DNA from 4 places in the Blautia sp. SC05B48 genome. Region 1 is predicted to be linked to each of the others. Evidence: predicted binding sites of a transcription regulator. Region 1 holds the regulator's gene; each other region holds the start of a gene.
The links. Region 1 encodes HrcA, which represses chaperone genes, less so after heat shock. Its sites were predicted from a motif close to TGTTAGCACTCNNNNNNNNNGAGTGCTAACA; they were not measured.

Region 1 (5,004 bases):
TTGATCTGGATGGCATTGAAATGATCCGGCAATATCTGAAAGATTATAAGCTGAAAGCAAGACCACTGTGTGCCGATTCCATAGAAGCCGTTTCGTCCATGGGAACGGAATTTCAGAAATATATGCTGGGACAGAAAACAGAAGCGGAATTTTTTGCCGGGGCACAGAACTGCATAGACCAGTATTACAAAAAAGCATCGTACTGATGCTTTTTTTGTTTTGAAAAAATAAGAACTTTTTTTCAAAACATATTGACAAATATTTTACATGGTGATATCTTAAAGACTGTAGATGTTAGCACTCCACTAAAATGAGTGCTAACAGATGTAAAAAAAGAATCAACATCCGTCAGGAAAGAATAAAAAGGAAAGGAGATGGATTCATGGAAGAGGTGTTGAATGAGCGCAAGCAAAAAATCTTAAAAGCAATCATCAAGACCTATATGGAAACCGGAGAACCGGTTGGTTCCAGGACCATTTCCAAGTATGCGGATCTCAATGTCAGTTCCGCAACGATCCGAAATGAAATGTCAGACCTGACAGATATGGGCTATATCGTCCAGCCTCATACCTCAGCAGGAAGGATTCCTTCAGATAAGGGCTACAGACTTTACGTCAATGAGTTGATGAAGGAGAAGGAAGCGGAGGTCGCAGAGCTGCGAGATCTGATCATTGAGAAGACAGATAAGATGGATAAGGTGCTTAAGAAGGTTGCGAAGGTTCTTGCTTCCAATACCAACTATGCTACCATGGTTTCCGTTCCGCAGTACAGCGGCAACAAGGTCAAGTTCATCCAGCTGTCGAGGATGAGCGAGCTTCAGCTTGTGGCAGTGGTTGTCAGTGACAACAACACAGTCCGGAACCAGATCATCAATCTGGATGAGGAAATGGACGACCAGACGATCCTGAAACTGAATCTTCTTCTTAACACCAATCTCAATGGGATCCCGATCCAGGATATCAACCTTGGGATGATCGCCAGACTGAAGGAACAGGCAGGCAGCCACAGCGGTGTGGTGGCAACGGTTCTGGATGCAGTGGCAGCCACCATTCATGTGGAAGAGGAAGATATGGAGATCTATACTTCAGGTGCAACTAACATTTTCAAGTATCCGGAGCTTGCCGATAAAGAGAAGGCAACGGAGCTGATCTCCGCATTTGAGGAGAAGCATGAACTTGCCGATCTTGTAAAAGAACAGATGTCAGATGGAGAGAATACAGGAATTCAGGTTTACATCGGTGATGAGATGCCAATCCAGACCATGAAGGACTGCAGCATTGTAACTGCCAGATATGAACTGGGAGACGGAATGTACGGAACCATCGGGATCATCGGTCCCAAACGAATGGATTATGAGAATGTAGTGGACAGTCTGAAGGAACTGAAGAATCATCTGGATGACGTTTTGAAAAAGAAGAAAACTTAGAAAGGCGGTAGAAAAAAAGTGTCGGAGGAAACAAAGAAAACATCCGAAGAGCAGGAAGCGGAGAAGGAAATCCCCGTAACTGACGGAAATCAGGAAGAAGAAAACCTGACACCGGAGGGAGAAGATCTGCCGGAGGAAGAAAATAATACTCCAGGCGAAGAAGCTGCCTCAGAGGATAAAAAAGAAGAAAAATCAAAAACTTCCTTCTTCGGAAAGAAGAAAAAAGATAAATCTGAGCAGAAGGTGGAGGAACTTACCGATCGCCTGAAGCGTACCATGGCTGAATTTGATAATTTCCGTAAAAGAACGGAAAAAGAAAAATCCAGCATGTACATCATCGGAGCAAAAGAAATCGTTGAAAAGATCCTGCCGGTTGTGGATAACTTCGAAAGAGGTCTTGCACAGGCACAGGAAGGCGATGCTTTTGCAGATGGAATGAAAATGATCTACAAGCAGCTTACCACAACACTGGATGAGCTTGGTGTGAAGCCGATCGAAGCAGTGGGAAAGGAATTCAACCCGGATTTCCATAATGCAGTGATGCATGTGGAGGATGAAGAGGTTGGAGAGAACATCGTGGTGGAAGAATTCCAGAAGGGTTACACCTACAAGGATTTCGTAGTACGCCACAGTATGGTGAAGGTTGCGAACTAACTGACAACAAACTTTATTTTAACAGATACAGACTAAAACAGGAGGAAAAAATCATGGGAAAGATTATTGGTATTGACTTAGGTACAACAAACAGCTGTGTAGCCGTAATGGAAGGTGGACAGCCGACAGTTATCGCAAATACAGAAGGCGCAAGAACAACACCATCCGTTGTAGCATTCACAAAAACAGGAGAGCGTCTGGTAGGTGAGCCTGCAAAACGTCAGGCAGTTACAAATGCAGACAGAACGATCTCCTCTATCAAAAGAGAGATGGGTACCGATTACCGTGTAACCATCGATGACAAGAAATATTCTCCACAGGAGATCTCCGCAATGATCCTTCAGAAACTGAAAAAGGATGCAGAGGCATATCTTGGTGAGAAAGTAACAGAGGCAGTTATCACAGTTCCGGCTTACTTCAACGATGCTCAGCGTCAGGCTACCAAAGATGCAGGTAAGATCGCAGGTCTTGATGTAAAACGTATCATCAACGAGCCTACAGCAGCAGCTCTTGCATATGGCCTTGACAATGAGAAAGAGCAGAAGATCATGGTATACGACCTTGGTGGTGGTACATTCGATGTATCCGTGATTGAGATCGGTGATGGTGTTATCGAGGTTCTTTCCACAGCTGGTAATAACCGTCTTGGTGGAGATGACTTTGATAAGAAAGTTACAGATTACATGCTTGCTGAGTTCAAGAGAACAGAGGGCGTAGACTTAAGCAACGACAAGATGGCTCTTCAGAGACTGAAAGAGGCAGCTGAGAAAGCTAAGAAAGAGCTTTCTTCCGCAACAACAACAAACATCAACCTTCCGTTCATCACAGCAACTGCTGAGGGACCGAAGCATTTCGATATGAACCTTACAAGAGCTAAATTTGATGAGCTGACACATGACCTTGTAGAGATGACTGCTGAGCCGGTTCGTCGTGCACTGTCTGATGCAGGTATCACAGCTTCCGAGCTTGGCCAGGTACTTCTGGTTGGTGGTTCTTCCCGTATCCCGGCAGTACAGGATAAGGTAAGACAGTTAACAGGCAAAGAGCCGAGCAAGAACCTGAATCCGGATGAGTGTGTTGCACTTGGTGCTTCTGTACAGGGTGGTAAACTTGCAGGTGATGCAGGTGCCGGTGATATCCTTCTTCTGGATGTTACTCCGCTGTCTCTGTCCATTGAGACAATGGGTGGTATCGCAACTCGTCTGATCGAGAGAAATACTACAATTCCTACAAAGAAGAGCCAGATCTTCTCCACAGCAGCAGACAACCAGACAGCTGTAGATATCAACGTTGTACAGGGTGAGCGTCAGTTCGCAAAAGACAATAAATCCCTCGGCCAGTTCCGTCTGGATGGAATCCCGCCAGCACGTCGTGGTGTTCCGCAGATCGAGGTAACATTTGACATCGATGCCAACGGTATCGTTAATGTATCTGCTAAGGATCTTGGAACAGGTAAGGAGCAGCACATCACGATCACAGCTGGTTCTAACATGTCCGATTCCGATATCGACAAAGCTGTCAAAGAAGCAGCTGAGTTCGAGGCTCAGGATAAGAAACGTAAAGAGGCGATCGACACAAGAAACAATGCAGACTCCATGGTATTCCAGGTTGAGAATGCACTGAAAGAAGCTGGCGACAAGCTTGACGCAAACGATAAAGCAAGTGTTGAGGCTGACCTCAATGCACTGAAAGATCTTCTTGCACAGACAGCAAATGCTCAGGAGCTTACTGATTCTCAGGTTGCAGATATCAAAGCTGCACAGGAGAAGATGATGGAGAGCGCTCAGAAACTGTTCTCCAAGATGTATGAGCAGACTCAGGGAGCTCAGGGTCAGGCTGGTCCTGGACCGGATATGGGCAACATGGGCGGAAACGCTGGTGCTCAGGGCGGAAATGAAGCAGGATACGGCGATGATGTTGTAGATGCTGATTACAAGGAAGTCTAAGACAAGTAGGAAATAATTACAATGGCTGATAAAAGAGATTATTATGAAGTCTTAGGTGTGGATAAAAACGCCGACGACGCAACATTAAAAAAAGCATATCGTAAGCTGGCCAAGAAATATCACCCGGATGTAAATCCGGGTGATAAAGAGGCTGAAGCGAAATTCAAAGAGGCGACAGAGGCTTACTCCGTTTTAAGTGATGCCGACAAGAGAAGACAGTATGATCAGTTTGGTCATGCGGCATTTGAAAACGGCGGCGGAGGCGGTGCCGGCGGCTTTGGTGGATTTGACTTCAACGGTGCGGATATGGGAGACATCTTCGGAGATATCTTCGGAGACCTGTTCGGCGGCGGAGGCAGAACCAGACGGGCCAACAATGGACCGATGAAGGGTGCCAACCTTCGTGCACGTGTGAACATTACTTTTGAGGAAGCGGTTTTCGGATGCGAGAAAGAGCTGGAAATCGTTCTCAAAGATGAGTGTACCACATGTCACGGAACCGGAGCGAAACCGGGAACATCACCGATCACCTGTCCGAAATGTAAAGGCCAGGGCCAGATCGTTTACACCCAGCAGTCCATGTTTGGTATGGTACGTAATGTTCAGACCTGTCCGGATTGTAACGGAACCGGTAAGGTGATCAAGGACAAATGCAGTGCCTGCCGTGGAACCGGATATACCTCTTCCAGAAAGAAGATCCAGGTATCTGTACCGGCCGGTATTGATAATGGTCAGTGTATCCGTATCCGTGAAAAAGGTGAGCCGGGAACCAACGGCGGACCGAGAGGAGATCTGCTGGTTGAGGTAAATGTAGCCCGTCATCCGATCTTCCAGAGACAGGATATGAATATCTTTTCAACAGCTCCGATCACATTTGCACAGGCTGCACTTGGCGGTGAGATGCGTATTAATACCGTTGACGGTGAGGTTTCCTATGAGGTGAAACCGGGAACACAGACGGATACAAGAATCCGCCTG
Region 2 (5,004 bases), 1.5 Mb from region 1:
GCTTATACTTGATGGTCGTGGCAATGAGATCCAGAAGGTTGTTACAGATAAAGAAATGCGTGAAGCCATGTACAGAGAATATCAGTTATAATTGGAAAGGATAAAGAGAATCCCCCACTGGTTTTGCTATCCATGGGGGATTCGTTGACTGATCTGAATTTTATAATACAGAATATCCGTAGCTGCTGACAATAGCATCGATCTTCTGGCGGTTTTTGCACAGTGGGCAGTTGTCAGAGCGGTAGGAGTGATAGTCCGGGATGTCTCTGGCCTGGAAGATAGAGTGTACAGGGAGTGTGGCTACACTGTCTACACTGCTGTAGATGGCTGCCACGCCGCGGATCTTACCGCCATAGTACAGAACGCTTTCGATAGCCCGGTTCAATGTGGATCCGGTGGTGATGGAACCATTTAGGATGAGAATGTTTTTTCCATTGATCATTGGTTCATAGTTGTCGCGGAAGATTATCTGTCCGGTGCTGTTGAACTCAGGGGTGATGACGTAGATGGTCTGGTGTGCATTCATGGAAAGAACGCCGGCCTTGGTCAGTTCTTCGGCGAGATAAGCACCAATCACTTCAAGTCCGTCCATGCAGACGATGGTGTCTACCGGAATGGATGCTTCGTAATTTGCTGCGAGAGCGGATGCAATACGCTGTGCTTCAGCGCATCTGGATTTCATGGTGGTGAGATCCAGGTAGTGTGTGATATGGGACTGGGATGTTACGAAGTGTCCCGGAATCATTTTAAGCTGTATGCGGTTGTCATTGCGCGCGTAAATTTTTATGATGTTGTCCTGATCCATAATAAAAACCTCCTGTCGTGATCGTGTTTTACGTGGTTGTTCAGGAGAATTATCCTGAAGGATTACGAAACAGATTTAATTAACCAAATGCGGATCGCAAATATCCGATTAGCTGTGCATATTATACCATTGATTTCAAAAAAATAAAACAATATAATGCAAAATATATAAAAAATATTCGAAAAATCAAGTATATTTGTTAAAAAATATCCAATATCATGAAAGCTTTGACAATAGGATCATTACTATAGAGTAAAAGTACTTGTGAGCATGCAGTAAATTGGAAAGAGAGTGCCATATGTATTATTGTGTATAAAAAAGAGGAGGAGAATCTCTATGGATTCTCCTCCTGTGAGAGTGAGTCAATGTCAGCCTTCAATAGATACATATTTATCAGCTTCGATCTCTTCAGCTGCTTTTTTCGGAATAGAAAGTCTCAGAACACCGTTCTCAAATTTTGCATGGACATCTTCGTTTTTTACACCATTACCAACATAGAAACTCCTGCTTGTGCTGCCAGCATAACGTTCACGGCGGATATAATTGCCTTTCTTGTCTTCCTCATCTTTGTCAAGACCCTTGGCAGCGGAGATGGTAAGATAACCATCCTTCAGCTGTACCTGTACTTCATCTTTCTTAAATCCTGGAAGATCTACATCCAGCTCATAGCCTTTATCTGTTTCACGTACATCAGTTTTCATGATATTTTTTGCATGTTTGCCATAAAGAGGATTCTTTCCGCTAAAGAAATTATCTCTGAATCCAAAATCATCCATCCAGTCATCAAATAAGTTTTCTCCAAATACACTCGGGAACATCATAAGTCATTTCTCCTTTCAAATTGAAAAGCCGTTCCGGTGGATCAAGAAATCCAACTGTTGCCGGTATATAGTTACCACCTCGGGTTATTCCGCAGTGGTGATCGTTTGGTTTTACTCTGAACATCAGGAAGTTCTTTTTTTATCTCCTCCCTTGTTCTATATGTAATATAACACTTATTACTAGCAAAGTCAAGAGGTGAGTGCTAAAAAACTGTGAAGAATTTGTGTTCCCTAAAATGAAAAACTAATTTCCACTCTCAGCCCTTTATGTTCTTTTGCTGAAATTAGGGGTGGAACTTAGTCCTGCAATAAGCTATCCTATAACAAATGCCAGGGTACACTGGCCCATATCCTCCGATCACCGGAAATGATCCATTTTTATTACAAAGGAGGATTTACTTATGGCTACTAATAATATTGGGAATCACAAACACCTTACTCTCGCTGACCGTGCTGCTATCGAACATGGTATACAGATTGGCGAAAACTTTACACAGATCGCTCAGAGGTTAAACAAGGATTCCTCTACCATCTCAAAGGAGATACGGCGGCATCTCATACATGTTCCTCATTATCAGGACGACCTACAGAAGAAACGCTCAGAATGCCAGTTCTTTCATTTCTGTGAAAAAAGAAATGTATGTGGCAGCCTTTCCTGCCAGTCATTATGCTTTAAATGCCGTTCCAAACGCTGCGCCGTGTACTGCCGTGATTTTACTCCTATACTTTGTGACAGACTTAAAAAACCACCTTACGTCTGTAATAACTGTAAACAGATCCGGACCTGTTCCCATGACTTCTATTTTTACCGTGCCCATTATGCCCATGACCTTTATAATGAGATCAAGGTTTCTTCCCGTTCCGGTATCAATCAGACTCCTGAATCGCTGGAACAATTGGATCAACTGGTTTCGCCTTTTCTCCTTAAAGGGCAGCCATTATCTCATATTTACGCTTCCAATCAACATCTTATCGATTGTTCCATCCGTACATTGTATAACTACATTGATCATGGATATTTTACTGCTATCAATTTGGACCTCCCCCGCAAAGTACGCTATAAAAAGCGTCGCAAGACCAGAAAAGCCCCTGAAAACACCGGCTACCGGGAAAACAGGACATACCATCATTTTGAAAAATATCTTGAAGAATATCCAGACACAAATGTTGTAGAGTTAGATGTTGTGGAAGGAGCTGGTGGAAAATCTGAGAAAGTCCTTCTGACTATGTTATTCCGTAACTGTAACCTTATGCTCATTTTTTTGCTTGAAGCCGATAACCGTAAAAATATCAGGGAAGTTTTCCTTTGGCTGTATGAACAGCTTGGAGCTGATCTATACCACAAGTTATTTCCTGTCATCCTCACAGACAATGGCTCCTCTTTTAAAGACCCTGAAATATTTGAACGTCCTGGAGATACAGCTCGTTTATCCCGGGTTTTCTACTGTGATCCTATGTCGTCCTGGCAGAAAGGCAAGTTGGAAAAAAACCATGAATTTATCCGTTATATCCTTCCCAAAGGTATCGGCTTCGCACAACTGAACCAGAGCAAGGTAACTCTGATAGCTAACCATATCAATAGCGTGGCAAGAGCCAGTTTAAACGGCTGTACCCCATTTAAACTGGCTCAGTTACTGATAGACAGAAAACTATTGGAACTTTGCGATCTTAAAGATATACCCGCGGATCAGGTGATATTAAAACCCACGCTGTTAAAGCACTAAATATCACATTCATTTCCGGCATCGTATTCTCCAGACCGGTGGAAGTTACCCTTGCAAAGAACAGCCAGCGGTCCTTTCGTGATGTTCCAATCCCGTAAAAACACGGTGTTTTCTCCTTATATTATAGTTTTGTTTTGTGTAAATATCTATATCTTGTAGAAATTAATTCTGCAGAAATCCCTTTACTTATCAGTACTAGCACATGGTGGAAGTTACTTTTTCATTCAACCAGAATTTGTGTTCGTAAAATGAAAAACTAACTTCCGCCCTTACGTTCTTATATTAAAAAACGGATCGGACAAGGACTGAAAAGCTTATGCAGATTGAACATTCTGCAATGTTATAATAACTTTAAAGCATAGAAAAAAACAAAAAAATCAATATAATAAGGCATATAGACAAAATGTATTAAAAAAATTTTTCGTACATTCTTCTGAGTTGAACAGACGATAGAAAGACAGTATTCATGAGTATGCAGGTAAAGCAAAATGTAAATAAAAAAGTACAGGAGGAGAGAATAATGCAGAAAAAATATGCAGATTTTAAGCTTGGGGTACCGGATTATGTAACAGTGGAAACAGAAGAGGAGAGACTTGTGTGCCAGGGAGGGCAGACGACAGTAGCTGCCGGTGCAACTACTGTGGAATTCCAGGACGCAGGTGAACATGAAGATATACTTGTCACATCCGAGGATGCAGTGAGATGCGTGAAGTTGAGATGGAACTATAAGATCCCGAAATCAGCCAGATTTCTGGGAGATGCCTGGGAACGTACCTATGGTGATGTGGAATGGCATGGAATGAGCGGAAACCGTTATCTGCCATGGTATTTTCTGGCGAAGCTTTCTGAGAAGGTTCTCTGCTTTGGCGTAAAGGTCCGTCCCTCTGCTATGTGCTGCTGGCAGGTGGATACCAAAGGAATTACTTTGTTTCTGGATGTTCGCTGCGGAAATACAGGAGTACAGCTGAAAGGAAGAAAGCTGTGTGCCGCACAGATCGTCTGCATGGAAGCAGAGGGCGCAGATACTTTTGAAACTGCACAGAAATTCTGTGAAAAAATGTGTACAGATCCGATCTTCCCGGAGTTTCCGGTGTATGGAAGCAATAACTGGTACTATGCTTACGGTGACAGCTCTGAAGAGGAGATCTTAAGTGATACCGATTATATCCTGAAACTGACTGAAGGTGTAAAAAATTCTCCGTTCATGGTCATTGATGACTGTTGGCAGGAGCATCATCGCCTGGATGAATACAACGGTGGACCATGGACAAAAGGCAATGCCAGATTTCCGGATATGAAAGGTCTTGCAGACAAGCTGGAGAAAAAAGGTGTCCGCCCGGGTATCTGGGTCCGTCTGCTTCTTAATGAAGATGAGAATATCCCGGATGAGTGGAGAATTTCCTATAATGACTGTCTCGATCCGTCCCACCCGGATGCACTGGCATATATCCATAAAGATATCGAGAGGATCTGTGATTGGGGATACACGCTGATCAAGCATGATTTTTCCACCTTTGATCTCTTTGGAAAATGGGGATTTGAGGCGAATTTAAGAGACAATTCCATGGAGAAATGGCACTTTTATGATCAGACCAAAACCAGCGCAGAAATCGTAAAAATGCTTTATCAGGAGATTTATGATGCTTCCCGGAGC
Region 3 (5,004 bases), 150 kb from region 1:
GGATTCCGTAGCTGTTAGCCACTTCATAACAATCCATAACTGCAGTAACCTGCGGAACACCAATACCTGCAACAACACGTGTTGTACAGATAGATCCCGGTCCGATACCAACTTTGACTGCATCTACTCCGGCCTCGATCAGAGCCTTGGTAGCTTCGCCTGTTGCAACATTACCTGCGATTACCTGAAGTTCCGGATATACTGTCTTGATCTCGCGGACTGCTTTTAAAATGTTTTCTGAATGACCATGTGCAGAATCAATTACGATCACATCTACATTAGCCTTCACAAGCGCATCAACACGCGCAAGCACATTTGCTGTGATACCAACCGCAGCACCACAGAGAAGTCTTCCCTGTGCATCCTTGGCTGCAAGCGGATACTTGATCTGTTTCTCGATATCCTTGATGGTAATGAGTCCTTTTAAATTAAAGTCATCATCTACAATGGGTAATTTCTCCTTACGGGATTTCGCAAGGATCTTCTTGGCATCCTCAAGTGTGATTCCTTCCTTAGCTGTGATCAGTCCTTCTGAAGTCATGCACTCCTTGATCTTTCTGCTGAAATCTGTCTCAAATTTAAGATCACGGTTTGTGATAATACCTACCAGTTTTCTGCCTTCTGTGATCGGAACACCGGAAATACGGTATTTCGCCATCAGATCATTGGCATCCTTCAGTGTATGCTCTGCTGAAAGATAAAACGGATCGGTGATAACACCGTTCTCAGAACGTTTAACTTTGTCAACCTCTTCTGCCTGTGCCTCAATGGACATATTCTTGTGAATGATACCGATACCACCCTGTCTGGCCATAGCAATTGCCATTCTGTGCTCTGTAACTGTGTCCATTCCCGCACTCATCATGGGGATATTCAGCTTTACTTTCTTGGTTAAATACGTTGAAACATCAACCTGATTCGGAATTACTTTAGAATAAGCCGGAACCAGCAGGACGTCATCAAACGTAATGCCTTCACCAATAATAGTACCCATTGCATTTCCTCCCTTTGTGTAAGATATTTTAAATTTGTGAACTAGTGTAACAAAAAACAAGATTCATGTCAATCCAAAAAAACTTTACTCGGTGCAGAATTTTTCATGGTATTGGCAAGTTCATCATCCAGCTCCAGGATCACCTTGCAGGTTTCTCCGCTGTCTCTTACGATCATGGCATAGCGCTTATGATCCTCAATCCCTGAGGAAAAGTCTATGGTTTTCATCTTCTGATTTCCGTTGTAATAATCCATTCTGTGGGATTTCAGAGGTGCCACAAGATCAGCCTCCGCAAGCTGGAGTGATTTTACTCTTTTCCTCTTTGACTTGGACATGATCATATCAATATCCAGTTCCCCGTTAACAAACAGATATTCATATTCCAGGTCTGTTTTCGGAATCACAAAATAACATGCAACACCAAGAGCGATAGCCGGAACCAGAAGAAGTGCATTCAGCACCAGACCTCCCAGAACCATGATCACGGTCAGTGCAATAAGACCGTATTTTACAACAAGATCCTTCCCTGTCTGTTTCTTCTTTACCAGAAGTTCTGAATATAAGTCACTCATTTGCTTCTTCCTTTCGTAATTTACTGATTTCTTTTGATTATAACACAAAAAGAGAGCCGCGTCCATGACGCAGGCCCTCTCATTTTGTAAATTATTTACCTGCCTGATTGAAATTACATCATTCCCATTCCCGGGTTTGGTGCCGGAGCAGGAGTATCCTCCTTGATCGTGGAAACTACAGCTTCTGTTGTAAGGAGTGTAGATGCAACGCTTGTTGCGTTCTGCAGAGCACTTCTTGTAACTTTAGCCGGGTCAAGAATTCCGTTCTCAACCATATTTACATATTTCTCATTCAGAGCATCGAAACCAGTTCCAACCTCAGACTCTCTTACTTTGTTGATGATAACAGAGCCTTCCAGTCCTGCATTTGCGGCAATGTGGAACAGCGGAGCCTCAAGAGCTTTCATGATCACAGCTGCACCTGTCTTCTCGTCTCCCTCAAGTGTTGCAACAAGTTTTGCAACTTCTTTGGATGCATGGATGTAAGCGGATCCGCCACCTGCGATGATACCTTCCTCAACAGCTGCTCTTGTTGCTGCAAGAGCATCTTCCAGACGAAGTTTTGCTTCCTTCATCTCTGTCTCAGTAGCAGCACCTACACGGATAACAGCTACGCCGCCAGCCAGTTTTGCAAGTCTCTCCTGAAGTTTCTCTTTATCAAACTCAGATTTTGTCTCCTCGATCTGTGCACGGATCTGAGCAACACGTTTTGCGATGTCTTCTTTATCTCCAAGACCATCAACGATAACGGTGTTCTCTTTTGCAACTTTAACAGATTTTGCACGTCCAAGCTGCTCCATCTTAGCTTCTTTCAGGTCAAGGCCAAGCTCGTCGGAGATTACCTGTCCGCCTGTCAGGATTGCGATATCCTGAAGCATCTCTTTTCTTCTGTCGCCATAACCAGGAGCTTTAACAGCTACTACCTGGAATGTTCCTCTCAGTTTGTTAACGATCAGGGTTGTAAGAGCCTCACCCTCAACATCCTCAGCGATGATGAGAAGTTTTGCACCTGCCTGAACGACCTGCTCAAGAAGCGGAAGGATCTCCTGAATATTGCTGATCTTCTTATCTGTGATCAGGATGTACGGATCATCAAGAGTTGCCTCCATCTTCTCCATATCTGTTGACATGTATGCGGAAATATATCCACGGTCAAACTGCATACCTTCTACCAGATCAAGCTCTGTATGCATTGTCTTGGACTCCTCAACAGTGATAACACCATCTTTGGAAACTTTCTCCATAGCGTCTGCAACAAGCTGTCCAACCTGCTCATCACTTGCAGAGATTGCAGCTACATTAGCAATCTGAGCTTTTCCGTTGATCGCCTGGCTCATGTTTTTGATTGCTTCTACTGCAACATCTGTTGCTTTTTTCATTCCTTTTCTGAGGATAATCGGGTTTGCGCCTGCAGCCAGGTTCTTCATTCCCTCATGTACCATTGCCTGTGCAAGTACGGTTGCTGTTGTAGTACCATCACCAGCTACATCATTTGTCTTGGATGCAACTTCTTTGATGATCTGGGCACCCATATTCTCAAATCCGTCCTCAAGCTCAATCTCTTTTGCAATGGAAACACCATCGTTTGTGATAAGCGGAGCACCGAAAGATTTGTCAAGGACTACATTCCTTCCTTTCGGTCCAAGTGTCACTCTTACTGTATCTGCAAGTTTATTTACACCAGCTTCAAGTGCTGCTCTTGCTTCTGCGCCATATTTAATCTCTTTTGCCATGATAAAATGACCTCCTATTTATATTGATATACGATAAGATGTTTATATTATTTAATGATTGCCAGGATATCTTCCTGCTTTACAATAATATAATCAGTTCCATCCATCTTTACTTCTGTTCCTGCATATTTGGAATAGATAACAGTATTTCCGACTTCTACTTCCATTTTTACTTCTTTCCCGTTTACAACTCCGCCAGGTCCAACTGCAATAACCTCTGCCTGCTGTGGTTTCTCCTGTGCCTGTCCCGGAAGCACAATCCCGGATGCTGTTGTTTCTTCTGCTTCAACCTGTTTTAATACTACTCTGTCGCCTAAAGGTACTAACTTCATGATCTATGTTCCTCCTTTATAAGTTCCATCTTCGTCTGCTAGCACTCACTTTCTACGAGTGCTAATCACTATGGCTATATTAGTGAATTTCACATATTTTCGCAACCCTTTTAAGATATAGTTTTTCTATATTATTCTAATTTTATCTCTTTAATACTCTTTTTTTCTCTTGTTTTCTTAATTTCATTATTTATTTTGATTTTATGAAACAGACAAAAAAGAGACTCCCACGATAACGGGAAGTCTCTTTTGTCACGTTCTTTATCTTATATCAAGCATCTGACAGTGCTGATCACATTATGCCTTCTTGCTTCTCTGTGCTTTTATCTCCTCAAGCTCATCAAAGATCACTTCATTAAGAACTTTAATGTAAGTTCCCTTCATACCGGATGAACGGGATTCGATCACACCTGCACTCTCGAATTTACGCAATGCATTTACGATCACAGATCTGGTGATACCTACACGGTCAGCAATCTTGCTGGCAACCAGGATACCCTCATCCCCATCCAGCTCATCAAAGATATGGATGATCGCCTCAAGCTCTGAGAAGGACAGTGTACTGAATGCCGATTTAACGATCTGCTGTTTTCTGTCTTCTTCCGCGTTCTCATCATGAACCGCACGCATCATTTCCAGGCCTACAACTGTTGTACCATACTCGCTGACGATAATATCTTCAATATCATAGGGATGATCATTGCGGTACATGAATAACGTTCCCAGTCTCTCACCTGCAATATCGATCGGATTCACGATTCCCTGATAATTTCCGGGTACATGCTCAAAGCCAAGTGTCTGGAGATTGACATTCTCCTTTGTGGAAAGAACACCAAGAAATCTCTCATTTAATAACGGGTCGATATGTCCGCCAATCTTGTCATCGATCAGCTCTGTGATCTCATCCACACCCGGGCAGATACTGACTCCCAGAACCTTACCTTTCTTACTGAGTACCAGGATATTGGAACTTAAGGTTTCCATGAGCACCTGACAAATGTCGTTAAACACTACCTTGCTTGAGCTGCTGTTATGCAGAAGCTTATTGATTTTTCTAGTTTTATCTAGCAACTGAACGCTCATTTTTCCTCCTTTCACTTTCGTACCTTGAAAGAAATCGTTTTTCTAGTCTAATATTACACGTTATTCTGGAAATTTACAAGACATTTTTATATTTTTTTTATTTTTAACGGGATTTTCTGAAAATTAATAGAAAAGCATTTTTTCGATCAATCTTCATCTTTTGGTTTTTGTTCCACATATCCACAGGTTTCCTGGCTACAAACCAGTTTATTTCCCTTTTCGAGCATATAATTACCACATTTCGGACATTTCTTTGCAGAAGGTTTCTGCCAGGACATAAAATCACATTC
Region 4 (5,004 bases), 1.3 Mb from region 1:
ATGTGATCCACCATTTTTACGATTGCTTTATTCATGCCTCTTGCCTGGTCCAGCTGACAGATCGTTCCTTCCGGAGTAGATCCCATAACCGGCTTGATCTTCAGCGCACTGGCCACCAGAGCTTTCACTCTGCTCAAACGTCCGTTCTTGCGCAGAGTTTCCAGATTCTCCAACACAAAAAATGTGCTCATCTCTTCAATATATTTCTCTACTTCACTTACTACTTCTCCAAAAGAAAGTCCCTTTTCTTCACACTCCATGATCTTCATGGCAATCAGACTCTGACCACCGGATGCAGATTTGGAATTAAATACATGAACCTTTTTCTCCGGCTGCTCTTCCAGGAACAGGTTTTTTCCAAGAATTGCACTGTTATAGGAACCGCTCAATTCTGACGAAAGTGTCACCGCATAAATATGTTCCGCATCACACTCATATGCCTTCATATAGCGTTCCGGAGAAGGGCATGCAGACTTGGGGCATTCCGGGCAGGCCGCAACCTTCTTTAAAAAATCTTTCTGATCGAAATTCTCATCATCTATAATATTCTCACCACCCACCGTCAACGTCAGTGGTATGGATTCAATCCTGCCGTCATTTTTCCATTCATCTAAAAGCTCCCCACAGCTATCTATCGCAATCTTATAGCTCAATTATATCGTCCTCTTTTCCATTATATGTAGTATTCAATACCACATCTATCGTATCACATAAACAGATATTTGAAAAGAGTTTTTTAAAAAGTCTGTCCTTTTTTCTTTATCTGAGATATAATGTCTACACGCGATCACATAAAAGAAAGGAAGTGCGGCATGCTTGCATTAAGGATCACTGATATCCGGGATTTCACAAACAAACTTTTTATAGGAGAAGTATTTGATAAATTCTGTCTGTCCGAAGCGACTGTGACTACTTTTAATACTTTTACCATTGATGGAAGGCTTCAGAAAGATTTTTTTGATACAGACAGCATGAACAGATTTGCAGAGCACGGCCGGACACATTCTCTCTGGAAGGACATCAGACCTTTCTGCTGGTCTGTGATCCGCGGTAAGCGTACACCCTTAAGCTTCAGGATCGTGCTGCATTTAAGTCGGAGCGGAGTTGAAGCCGCAATGAGAAATACAGATTTCGGAATTTCCTCCGAACAGATAGACGGACTATTCTTAAATCTTCAATTTAAAAATAACAGCCTTCTTTGTACTACCGGAACCTCGCTCAAAACATTCTCTATGGATAAACGCCCGGAGCAGTTCTGGGATGATATGATCCTGAGCTTTCTGTCCAGGAATCAGATTCTTTTTGAAAGGCTGTAGTCAATTCTCTTCTTCTATTTCCCTCAGGTAATACGCAAGCATATCAATAAATTCACTGTTGGTAGGCTTGTATTCCAGAGGATATCCTGCAATCTCATCCAGCAGTTTTTTATTTCCTTCCCAACACACATTTACCATTGTTCTGATATCATGCTCAATATTGGTAGGTGTTGATCTGTACTTCCGTGCCAGGCATGGATAAATGTCCTTTGTGATCCGCAATGGTTTACACTGATCCCCCATAGAAATCTTTACCGCTTCCGCAACGAAAAAATATCCTTTGTATTTCGAATTTGCGCCAAGTCTTCTGATCAATCCGTACACCTTTTTCATACATTTGTTCCTCCATTTCATTCTTTTCTCTTTTCAAAAGCACTCCCTTACATATAATACGACACTTATCTATATTTTTCGCTTTCTTCTGAAAATTTATTTTATACATATTAGATACTAATTTAAATTTTTAGTCATATTTTACAGGTTATTTTTATTTAATATCTATTATTTTATTTAAATTTCCTTGAATTGTGTTAAAGATACGCATATTGTTATAAAAAAAGCAAAGGCTTCGCCCCATTACGGGCGAAGCCTTTCGATCGTTTTGTATGTCGTTTTATTTTGTAAGAACCATAAGGATATCGTTGCTTCTCTTTACAAATTTTGTCATTTCCTCCGGAGAAAGCTGTTTATGACTCATCATTGCAAGATCATAAAGCTGTTCACAGATCACCGGAACATACTCTGACCCCTGATTTTCTGCTATAAATCTTACAAGAGGATGATTTGCATTCAGTACAAGTACTTCCTGACCGCCGAACATATTCGGATCCATTCCGTACATATTGTACATTTTCATCATATCCTGCATACGGCGACTCTCCTCAGGAAGAGTGATCATCGCTGCAGTTCCCTCATTTTTCAGCTTCTCCACTTTTACTTCAAGTTTATCCTTGCCAAGATTCTTACGGAACACTTCAGTAAGTGTCTTGACTGTTGTTTCATCCGTTTCTCCGTCTTCACGAAGCTCTTCTGTCAGATCTGCATCAATTCTCTTGAACTGGATCGTCTGATCCTGCTGTTCAAGATGGGAAATAAACTGTGAATCGATCACATGCTTCAGCAGTACAGCATCTTTACCCGCTTCACGGAACATATTAATGTACTGGCTCTGCTGTACCTCATCGGTCACGTAATAGATGACCGTTTTTTCCGGTTCCTCATTCTGGGATCCTTCGGAAGCTTTCTCCTCTGTCTTCTCCTCTTCAACTGCTTTTGTTTCTTCTTTTTTATTTTCCTCAATGCAATCTTTCAGGGTAAGATATTTGCCGTCCAGATTCTTAAAGAGGATATAATCGTTCATCTTCTCACCAAATTTCGCATCCTTGATGCATCCAAATTTGATAAATGGGCTGATATCATCCCAGTACTTCTCATAAGACTCCCTGTCTGTCTTGCACATTCCGGTGAGCTTATCTGCTACTTTCTTGGTGATGTATTCAGAAATCTTTTTCACAAAACCATCATTCTGCAGCGCAGAACGGGAAACATTCAGTGGAAGATCCGGGCAGTCGATCACACCTTTCAGAAGAAGAAGGAATTCCGGAATCACCTCTTTGATGTTATCTGCAATAAATACCTGATTATTATAAAGCTTGATGGTTCCCTCAATGGAATCATACTCTGTCCTGATCTTCGGGAAATACAGGATACCCTTCAGGTTGAACGGATAGTCCATATTCAGATGAATCCAGAACAGCGGCTCCTTGTAATCCATAAATACCTTACGGTAAAATTCTTTATATTCTTCATCCGTACACTCATTTGGATGCTTCATCCAGAGCGGCTGTGTATCGCTTAAGGATACCGGCCGTTTATTGATCTTTACTTTATCTTTGGCAGGAGAAACTTCCACAACTTCTTTCTCGCCTTTATCATTCTCCTTTTCCTCTGTCTTAGCATCCTCATGGATATGCTCAACTACCACATCATCTTCACGGAGATCTGCCTCATCGATCGTTTCATACTCCTGTTCAGCATTTGCTTTGGAAAGATAGATATTTACCGGCATAAAAGAACAGTACTTCTCAATAACCTCTCTCATACGATATTCATTGGCAAACTCCAGGCTTTCCTCATTGAGGAAAAGAGTGATCTCTGTTCCCGGTTCTGTTTTGTTTCCGTCTGCCATCTCATACTCTGTACCGCCGTCACAGGTCCAATGTACCGGTGTGGAACCCTCTTTGTAAGAGAGAGTATCGATATGAACTTCATCTGCAACCATAAATGCAGAATAAAATCCAAGTCCGAAATGACCGATCATCTGATCATCGGTTGTTTTATCCTTATATTTCTCAAGGAACTCTGTAGCACCGGAAAAAGCGATCTGTGTGATATATTCCTCTACTTCATCTGCTGTCATACCAATACCGTTATCGATAAACTTCAGGGTTTTCTGATCCGGATCAACGATAACATTTACAGCCGGTTTGTAACCTTCCGGGAATGTATAATCTCCCATAACTTCCAGCTTTCTCAGTTTGGTGATCGCATCGCATCCGTTGGAGATCATCTCTCTTACAAAAATATCATGGTCGGAATATAACCATTTCTTGATGATCGGAAAAATATTTTCACTGTTGATTGATAAACTGCCATGTTTTGCTGACATATATGTCACTCTCCTTTTGTTTTTATTTTTATTTCTGATGTTCCGGCAGAGCCGGAAACCTGTTGTTCTTTTCAATAAATATATACTAATACGACTTTTTACAAAAGTCAAGAAAAATTTAGCACTCATCATTATAGAGTGCTAGTAACAGCATGTAAAACGGATCTCTATGTGCAAAAAAATCCCTCCGTACGTTTTTTTGTACGGAGGGTGCTGTAAAACAATCTTCTACATTCTGTTCTTATTTTTTCTTTTTACGATATACAAGAATTCCTCCAATGCATACCACAGCCACGATCAAAATGATCACAAATGTCATGATCGGTGTACTGTCTCCCGTCTGCACTGCAGATTTCTGATTTGTCTGTGTCACTGCCGGACTCGGAGTCGCAGTAAGAACTGCTGCCTGTGATACCGTAAAAGTAACCGTACTTTCTGACTGTGTACCGGTATCCTTCCAGCTGGAGCCGTCATATTTCTGCTGTCCAAAGGTAACTTTCAGAGTATATTTTCCCGGCTTGCTGACACGGAATGTTGCGGTATAAGGTTCTCCATCCCAGGTACGGGTCTCTGTGATCTTCCAGCTCTTCGGCTGATATCTGGTATCTCCTTTACGCGGGTTTGTATTATCCATCCCTGCGCCAGCTGCTGTAAAGGTAATCTTTGTATTGGTATCATACTTGCCATTGGAATCAATTCCTGTGATCTTATTGTCCGATGCAGCGGCTTCCGTGCCCTGATATCCGTTTACTGTAATACTTACTGCGATCACTGTACTGATCTTGTTGGGATTCTTAACCCCATCCGGAAGAATGACAGTACCTTTTACATTAAATATCTGACGTTCTGCAGAAGACGGATCATAAGAAGATCCCTTAACATCCCATTTAACAGATGCCTTCTGCTCTCCCTTTGTTGTAGTGATCTTTACTGTTCCCGGAAGCTTCAGGGCTTTCTGGGTTTTCTGGGTTCCATTAGGAAGATCTTTGATATCGGATGGTTTTTTGATGCCTGTAAGGT

Region 2: a site for HrcA is predicted at 1,805-1,835, ahead of EYS05_RS04315 (Hsp20/alpha crystallin family protein). Genes of this name have one in related genera too.
Region 3: a site for HrcA is predicted at 3,668-3,698, ahead of groES (co-chaperone GroES). Genes of this name have one in related genera too.
Region 4: a site for HrcA is predicted at 4,101-4,131, ahead of htpG (molecular chaperone HtpG). Genes of this name have one in related genera too.

What each region holds. Positions count from the first base shown of each region.
Region 1 is NZ_CP040518.1:2,469,254-2,474,257, forward strand. Features, by position in the region: gene EYS05_RS11355 (ABC transporter substrate-binding protein) at 1-206, shown strand, start outside; gene hrcA (heat-inducible transcriptional repressor HrcA) at 383-1,426, shown strand; gene grpE (nucleotide exchange factor GrpE) at 1,445-2,080, shown strand; gene dnaK (molecular chaperone DnaK) at 2,134-4,026, shown strand; gene dnaJ (molecular chaperone DnaJ) at 4,048-5,004, shown strand, end outside.
Region 2 is NZ_CP040518.1:944,298-949,301, reverse strand. Features, by position in the region: gene EYS05_RS04325 (hypothetical protein) at 1-91, shown strand, start outside; gene EYS05_RS04320 (orotate phosphoribosyltransferase) at 161-805, opposite strand; gene EYS05_RS04315 (Hsp20/alpha crystallin family protein) at 1,174-1,626, opposite strand; gene EYS05_RS04310 (IS30 family transposase) at 2,028-3,350, shown strand; gene EYS05_RS04305 (glycoside hydrolase family 36 protein) at 3,871-5,004, shown strand, end outside.
Region 3 is NZ_CP040518.1:2,623,821-2,628,824, reverse strand. Features, by position in the region: gene guaB (IMP dehydrogenase) at 1-994, opposite strand, end outside; gene EYS05_RS12120 (DUF6106 family protein) at 1,063-1,566, opposite strand; gene groL (chaperonin GroEL) at 1,680-3,299, opposite strand; gene groES (co-chaperone GroES) at 3,347-3,631, opposite strand; gene codY (GTP-sensing pleiotropic transcriptional regulator CodY) at 3,929-4,714, opposite strand; gene topA (type I DNA topoisomerase) at 4,861-5,004, opposite strand, start outside.
Region 4 is NZ_CP040518.1:11,521-16,524, forward strand. Features, by position in the region: gene EYS05_RS00075 (DegV family protein) at 1-653, opposite strand, end outside; gene EYS05_RS00080 (DUF5721 family protein) at 813-1,316, shown strand; gene EYS05_RS00085 (sporulation initiation factor Spo0A C-terminal domain-containing protein) at 1,317-1,649, opposite strand; gene htpG (molecular chaperone HtpG) at 1,930-3,984, opposite strand; gene EYS05_RS17530 (hypothetical protein) at 4,226-5,004, opposite strand, start outside.